DNA from 2 places in the Metabacillus sp. KH_069 genome. Region 2 is predicted to be linked to the other one. Evidence: riboswitches for the same ligand, from Rfam matches in the RefSeq annotation. Region 2 holds a riboswitch; the other holds the start of a gene.
What was found. Region 2 has a riboswitch for S-adenosylmethionine ahead of mmuP (S-methylmethionine permease). Riboswitches for the same ligand answer to the same signal wherever they lie in the genome.

Region 1: it holds a riboswitch for S-adenosylmethionine, as region 2 does, so the genes downstream of both, AC3ISE_RS01210 (Na+/H+ antiporter NhaC family protein) here and mmuP (S-methylmethionine permease) in region 2, are expected to answer to the same signal.

The regions. Positions count from the first base shown of each region.
Region 1 is NZ_CM174460.1:214,059-217,855, reverse strand. Features, by position in the region: gene AC3ISE_RS01220 (GNAT family N-acetyltransferase) at 1-609, opposite strand, end outside; gene AC3ISE_RS01215 (TetR/AcrR family transcriptional regulator) at 681-1,304, opposite strand; SAM riboswitch class I at 1,469-1,576, shown strand; gene AC3ISE_RS01210 (Na+/H+ antiporter NhaC family protein) at 1,676-2,962, shown strand; gene AC3ISE_RS01205 (TetR/AcrR family transcriptional regulator) at 3,034-3,690, opposite strand; gene AC3ISE_RS01200 (ABC transporter permease) at 3,751-3,797, opposite strand, start outside.
Region 2 is NZ_CM174460.1:4,372,340-4,376,136, reverse strand. Features, by position in the region: gene AC3ISE_RS21925 (sensor histidine kinase) at 1-303, opposite strand, end outside; gene AC3ISE_RS21920 (response regulator transcription factor) at 300-989, opposite strand; SAM riboswitch class I at 1,130-1,234, shown strand; gene mmuP (S-methylmethionine permease) at 1,315-2,718, shown strand; gene mmuM (homocysteine S-methyltransferase) at 2,693-3,652, shown strand.

The sequences.
Region 1 (3,797 bases), 270 kb from region 2:
TCCGATGGTTTCCCCTTTTTCGTCTACAGCAAGAATAGACTCACCATCTCTGATGTTTTGCCACTGCACCTGCCATGGCGCCAGCTTGTTATAGAAAGGGATATTCTGTACGTCCCGCGGCTTTTTTACCTGAACACGGAATCCGCCTTTTGATTTTTCGAGCTTAAGCGGAGCTGAATGTCCGAGGTGTGCAATCCTGTCTACTACCTTATAGCCCATTTTTTCATAAAGCTTAATCGCACGATCATTATGAGAAACGGCTTCAAGAGTAGCTGTGTCTACATTTTCTTTTTTGTAAAGGGATAATACCTCTTCCATCAGCTTGACCCCTACTCCTTTGCTTCGGTACTCAGGAGCAACACCGGTTCCGCCGTTCCATGCAATTTTTTTGCCATCAATGGTTCTGATTCCATTCAAAACAAGCCCAACCGGCTTCGAGCCGTGAAAAGCAACTACAGATAATGCCGGCGAAAGGTTTTCAAGCACCATTCGATTAAAAAAATTCTCAAGAGACAGCGTCATATCAAAATAATATCCCTCAAAGCCTTTATTCCATGCGGTTAATGCTTCTTCAAGCGTACATTGAGACAATCTTTTAATGGTGATCATAACGTACCCCTTTTCTCAGTAGACTGTAAGCTTTCTAACCTCTTAGTGTCTGGGATGATCCTTTTAAAAACTTAAGCTCTCCCTTTTTCCAAGTACAAGAAGATCATTTCTTCTAAAGCGCGAATTTGTTTTTCATAAGGGTAACTCCCGCCTATTACTGAATAGTGAAGGCAAATGCCATCTATAGTTCCCCACACCATAGAAGATACGAGCGAAGGATCAGTGTCTTTGTTGAATTCATTCTGCCTGATGCCTTCTTCGATGATCTCAATGAGCAGGGCCTGATAGACATTGTCATAACGGTCTGTCATGACTCGCTTCAGCTCTTCGTCCCTGCCTGAGTGAATCCAGAATTCAAGGTGAACCCCGATCATTCTCTGCCACTTTTGAGACAGCTCAATTTCCGCGTAGTTTTTGAAAAACTGGTGAAGTTTTTCTTTTGCAGTTCCGCTCTCTTGAAAGGTATTTTTCAGCTTGGTGATATTCTCCTCTGTCCGCATCTGCATCAGCTGAAGATAAATTTCTTCCTTGCTTTTAAAATAGTTGTAGATCGCCCCTTTGCTTAACCCGGATTCAGCAACAATATCGTCTATTGTTGCAAGCTGAAATCCTTTTTCGCCAAATGCCTTAAGGGCACTTTCCAGGATATGGCGCTTCTTTTTTTCCTTGTATTCATTTGAAACGATTGGAGCCACTTTTACACCGCCTTCCTTAAAAACCGACTATATAGTTTATTTTATTCCACTGATGACGGTAAATTCAAACAATTTCGAAAAAATATTTGTTAAATCTACCATTTGACTTTTACACAATAACCCCTTAATGTAGGAAAGGACTTTTTTAAAAGCTCACATATATCTTCTTATTAAGAGAGGCAGAGGGACTGGCCCTGTGACGCCTCGGCAGCGGACTCGGATTTCCGAGTGCTGTGCCAATTCCAGCAAGCCCTGTGCTTGAAAAATGAGAAGAGCTTATTTCCATTCCGGATATAAGATCTCTTCTTATTTTAGAAGAGATCTTTTTTTATGCACACTGAAAGATCCTTACGAAAAGAAAGGTGGTTCACATGGAAACGAAAGGAAATGGATGGGCGCTGCTGCCCTTACTCATATTTATCGGTCTGTTTGTAGGTTCCGGCATCATCACCGGAGACTTCTATAAAATGCCCATTCTAGTAGCAATCATCATTGCAGCGGGCGCTGCACTTATGATGAATCGAAAAGAAACATTCACTTCAAAAGTGGAGAGCTTTGCTAAAGGGGCAGGTCATCCTGATTTAATGATCATGGTGTTTATATTTATCTTGGCTGGGGCTTTCTCAGAAGTGGCCAAAGGAATGGGAGCAGTTGAATCAACTGTCAATCTTGCTCTTACCTTTTTGCCGCAAAGCTTTTTGATTGTTGGGTTATTTATCATTGGGGCTTTCATTTCACTTGCAATGGGTACTTCAATGGGAACAATTGCTGCGCTTGCTCCAATTGGCGTTGCCATCAGTGCAGAAGCTGATATTTCAGTAGCTCTTGCTATGGCTGCCGTAATTGGCGGTGCAATGTTCGGGGATAATCTGTCTTTTATATCGGATACAACGATTGCAGCCGTTCGGACACAGCAAACGGAAATGAGAGACAAGTTCAAGGTAAACTTCTTCATTGTTTTGCCGGCTGCCATTATAACTAGTGTCGTTTTAATTGTCATTTCTCTCGGCAATCAATCACCAGTTTCTCCCGGAGAATTCAGTTTCATTAAAATGGTGCCATATATAGCCGTTCTTGTAACAGCGCTTTTCGGAATGAATGTAATCGTTGTTTTAACTGGAGGTATCCTGCTTAGCGGAATCATCGGCCTTTCTGATGGCAGCTACACGTTAACGGCATTTCTTCAGAAAATAACAGATGGTATTATGGGGATGGCCGAATTAGTCATTCTTTCACTCTTAATCGGCGGAATGGTTGAATTAATTAAACGAAACGGCGGCATTCACTTTATTTTAGAAGCGATGACGCGAAGAATAGCTTCTAAAAAAGGAGCAGAATTTGCCATTGCCGGTCTTGTCAGCACGACAAACCTTGCAACTGCGAATAATACGATCTCTATTATTGCAGCAGGTTCTCTCGCAAAAGATATGGCGGTTAAGTATGAGATTGATAAACGTAAATCTGCGAGCCTTTTAGATATTTTCTCTTGCAGTATACAGGGGTTAATTCCTTACGGTGCTCAAATGCTGACTGCCGCTCAATTTGCTAAGATTTCACCAACTGATATCCTGCCATTCTCTTTTTACCCATTCTTAATAGCCATCATGGGTATTGTTGCTATAATTATAGGCTATCCGAGATTTAAAGAATCCCGGTAAATCTTATTGACAGAGTCCGTAAATCGGACTCTGTTTTTTATGAGAAAAAGCCGCTCATTCTACGAGCAGCCTTACCTCTTCATCAATCCATGCAAAAGAAACTGAATCGTATATTCTTTTTCCGCTTCATCATCCCAGTCCAGATCCGGCAGGATGATGAACCTTCCAATTAGGAACCCCATAATAGTGGTGATAATCATTCGAAGAACCGTTTCAGGAGGCATTTCAACCATCTCGCCTTTTGCCTGGAAGTGCGTGATCAGCTGCTTCAGCTTCTCAACTGCATGTTCTTGAACGACCTTGCGGAGCTCCCCCCTGAACTCTTCATGAAAAAAAACTTCCTGAAGCAGAATCTTGATCACTGGATGATTTTTCTTGATAAACTCATAGCGGTTTTCAAGAATGAATCTCAGCATTTGTTCAAGATCCTGATGATTCTGTTTTGTCACATCCTGAAGAAAATTCCTCACTAAAAACGGGGCAATGAATTTCGTTATGGTCGGCATGACAATCGAGAACAGCAGGTCTTTTTTCGTTTGATAATGACGGAAGATCGTGCCCTCTGCCACTCCCGCTTTTTTTGCAATTTCGCTGGTTGATGCTGCTGCAAACCCTTTATCTGCAAAAATTTCAATGGCAGCTTCCACTACCTTTTTTTGTTTTTCACTCATCTTGACATCTTCATCGGTCAGCTTAAGCAGTTCTTCAATGGAAAATTGATTGCTCATTTTTTAAAACTCCTCATTCATCTATATTCCCTATTATAAATGAAAAAGATAACACCGGCATTACAGCCTCCTCACCTTTTTCAACGCGAAGATATTAAGAATCAGGA
Region 2 (3,797 bases):
CAGCATCTCTGCCTGTTCGATGAGCGTTTTTTCGACCAACTGTTCAAATGGACTTTCCGGTACTGGAATGCTTGATAAATCAAGGTTGTTTTCCCGATCCTCCAGGCTTTTATAAAAAGCGGTTTCTTTATTGTACCGAACCGTTAAGAAAACAAAGAATGAGATCATGGAAAGGAAGACAATATACAAAACAGGCTCAAATGGAATGGCTGAATCGATGAAAGAGACAAAGAGAATCAGGACATGAATAAAAATGAAAAAGAAAATCCAGCTGCGGCGCTCTTTTAAGAAACAGCGGATCATAGCATTTCCTCTTCTGACGCAAGATAGCCCTGTCCTACTTTTGTCTCAATAAAACGGCCTAATTCAATCTCCTCGAGCCGCTTTCGCAGGCGGTTGACATTTACTGTTAACGTATTGTCGCTTATGAAGCGTTTATCATCCCACAGGCTGTTCATGAGTTTGTCTCTGCTGACAATTTTGTTTTTTTGTTCAATTAACAGTTTGAGGATGAACATTTCATTCTTTGTCAGTTCAACGGAGCCTGCTTCATTCGTAACCGTATTTCGTTCATAATCAACCGCAGCATTGCACCATGTTTTCAGACTTACTTGTTCAGTATTGTAGTTATAAACACGACGGAGAATGGCCTGAATTTTCGCGATCAGCACATCAAAGTGGAAAGGCTTTTGGACAAAATCATCGGCCCCAAGCTGCATGGACATGACCATATCAGTCGGATGATCCCGCGAGGACAGAAAGATGATCGGCACATTTGAATGGGCACGGATCATTCGGCACCAATGAAAACCGTCAAACTTCGGCAGCTGAATATCAATGATGACCAAATCAGGTTTAACTTCTGAAAATTCCTGCATCACTTTATTAAAATCAGTGATTCCATAAACATCATATGACCATTGATTTAATCTTTCTTTCATTTCATTAAACAGGGTTAAATCATCTTCAATTAAAAGGAGTTTGAACAAAAATGTCACCACACTATAAGGTTTCTTTTACAATTATTGTATAGTAAAACAGATTTGTGTGCTATAGATCACATTGCACGGAATATTCATACTAATCTTGACATTGTTTCAATAGATTGCTATTGTAATAAAAAAATAATTTCTTATCCAGAGAGGTGGAGGGACTGGCCCTTTGAAACCTCAGCAGCAGGTCTATGATGACACTGTGCTAATTCCAGCGGGTGAATGAACCTGATAGATAAGCATACCTTTATTTGTCAGCAGCGCACTCTTTTTAAAGAGTGCGTTTTTCATTTTTTTGGATTTGAAAAAAAGGAGAGTAGAAATGGAAGGTCAGCAGCAATTTCAGAGGAAAATGCAATCTCGTCATTTAGTCATGTTATCGCTTGGAGGTGTCATTGGAACAGGTTTATTTTTAAGTACAGGTTATACGATTCAGCAGGCTGGACCGTTTGGCACCATCCTGTCGTATTTAGTTGGGGCGCTGGTCGTTTATCTCGTTATGCTTTGTTTAGGGGAATTATCAGTACATATGCCGGAGACTGGTGCATTTCACAGCTATGCCGCTAAATATATTGGTCCAGGAACAGGGTACACAGTAGCCTGGCTGTATTGGCTTACTTGGACGGTTGCGTTAGGTTCAGAATTCACGGCAGCTGGGCTGCTGATGCAAAGGTGGTTTCCGTCCATTAACGTCTGGATTTGGAGCGCGGTATTTGCCTTGATGATCTTTTTATTAAATGCTGTGACGGTTAAGTTTTTTGCGGAGTCTGAGTTTTGGTTTGCATCGATTAAAGTCGTTGCCATAGTGATTTTTATTCTTTTAGGAGGAGCCGCAATTGTTGGCTTTATTCCGCTGACGGACTCGAGTTCTGCTCCATTCTTTACGAATCTTACAAGTGAAGGGTTATTTCCGAATGGTGCATTTGCCGTGATCATGACGATGCTTGCTGTGAACTTTGCTTATTCGGGAACAGAATTAATAGGGGTCGCAGCCGGAGAAACGGCAGAGCCTGAAAAAACAATACCCATCGCGATTCGAACAACATTATGGAGATTGATCCTCTTTTTTGTAGGAACGATTGTTGTATTATCGGCGCTGCTGCCTGCATCGGATTCAGGGGTTTTAAAGAGCCCCTTTGTTGCTGTTCTTGAACGAATTGGTCTTCCATTTGCAGCAGATATCATGAATTTCGTTATCTTAACGGCAATTTTGTCTGCAGCAAACTCAGGTCTATATGCTGCTTCCAGAATGCTCTGGTCTCTTTCAAATAAGAAAACCATATCACCTATTTTTGCTAGAGTGACAAAACAAGGTGTACCTATATATGCTGTGATATTCAGCATGCTGGGCGGTACTTTGGCTTTATTCTCAAGCATCATTGCGCCAGATACAGTGTATATCATCCTTGTCTCCATTTCAGGTTTAGCTGTGGTTGTCGTCTGGATGAGTATTAGTGCGTCACAGTTTTTCTTTCGCAGACAATATATCAAAGAAGGTCATTCAGTAAAGGATCTGGTTTACCGGACGCCTTTCTATCCCCTGGTGCCGATCGCATCTTTTGTGCTGTGTCTCGCATCATTAGTTGGAATCGCATTTGACCCTGCACAGCGAATTGCACTTTATTGCGGCATTCCATTTATTTTGATTTGTTATGGAAGCTATTATTTAACTCAGTATGTAAAGGAAAGAGGAGAAGGATATGCAGCAGAAAATCAATCCAATTGACGCTATTTTACATGACCATTCCATTATGATTCTTGATGGAGCACTTGCTACAGAGCTTGAGCAGCATGGCTGTGATTTGGACGATCCCCTTTGGTCAGCCCGAATATTGCTTGAAAACCCGGAATTGATTTATCAGGTTCATTCAGACTATTTCCGTGCGGGAGCGGATTGTGCAATAACGGCAAGCTACCAGGCAACAATTGATGGGTTCTTGAAGCGGGGAATCGAAGAAATAGAAGCCTTGCAATTAATGAAGAAAACGGTGCTGCTTGCCAAAAAAGCAAGAGATGATTTTTGGAAGGAAGAAATGGGAGCTGTTAGACCAAAACCATTGGTTGCGGCATCAATTGGTCCTTATGGCGCCTATCTTGCAGATGGTTCGGAGTATACAGGCAACTATGGTGTTACGGATGCAACATTAGAAGAATTTCATCGTCCAAGAATATCAGCTTTGATTGAAGCAGGTGCTGATTTACTGGCATTTGAAACAATTCCTTCCCTTCAGGAAGCAAACGTATTAAGTTCTTTATTGAAGGAATTTCCCAATACATATGCATGGCTGTCCTTTTCCTTGAAAAATGAGAAAGCGATTAGTGATGGCACCCTCCTCGAGGTGTGTGCAAATACCTTCGGGTGCAACGGACAAATTGCTGCAATTGGCATCAACTGTGCACCACTGGAATTGGTGAATGAAGCCATAAAAGTGATCAGCAGCCAGACAAAAAAACCGGTTATTGTATACCCTAATTCTGGAGAAGCGTATAATCCGGAAACTAAAACATGGCATGGGCAAAAATCTTGCCTTGAACTGGATCAACAGTCAGAAGAATGGTACAAATCAGGGGCCCGCTTAATTGGGGGATGCTGCCGGACAGCACCTCGCCATATTGAGAAGATTTCAAAAAAATGGCGGGCTGGTCAATCTGAAGTTTAATAAATAGAACAGAGAAGAGGCTGGGACAAATGGTTTTCAGCCAAAGAAAAATCCGAACTATTATGTGAAATTCCAACTTGAATTTCGTTTTAGTTCGGATTTTTTTCTTTGGCTCTTTTCATAAATATTGTTGCTGAAGTACTAA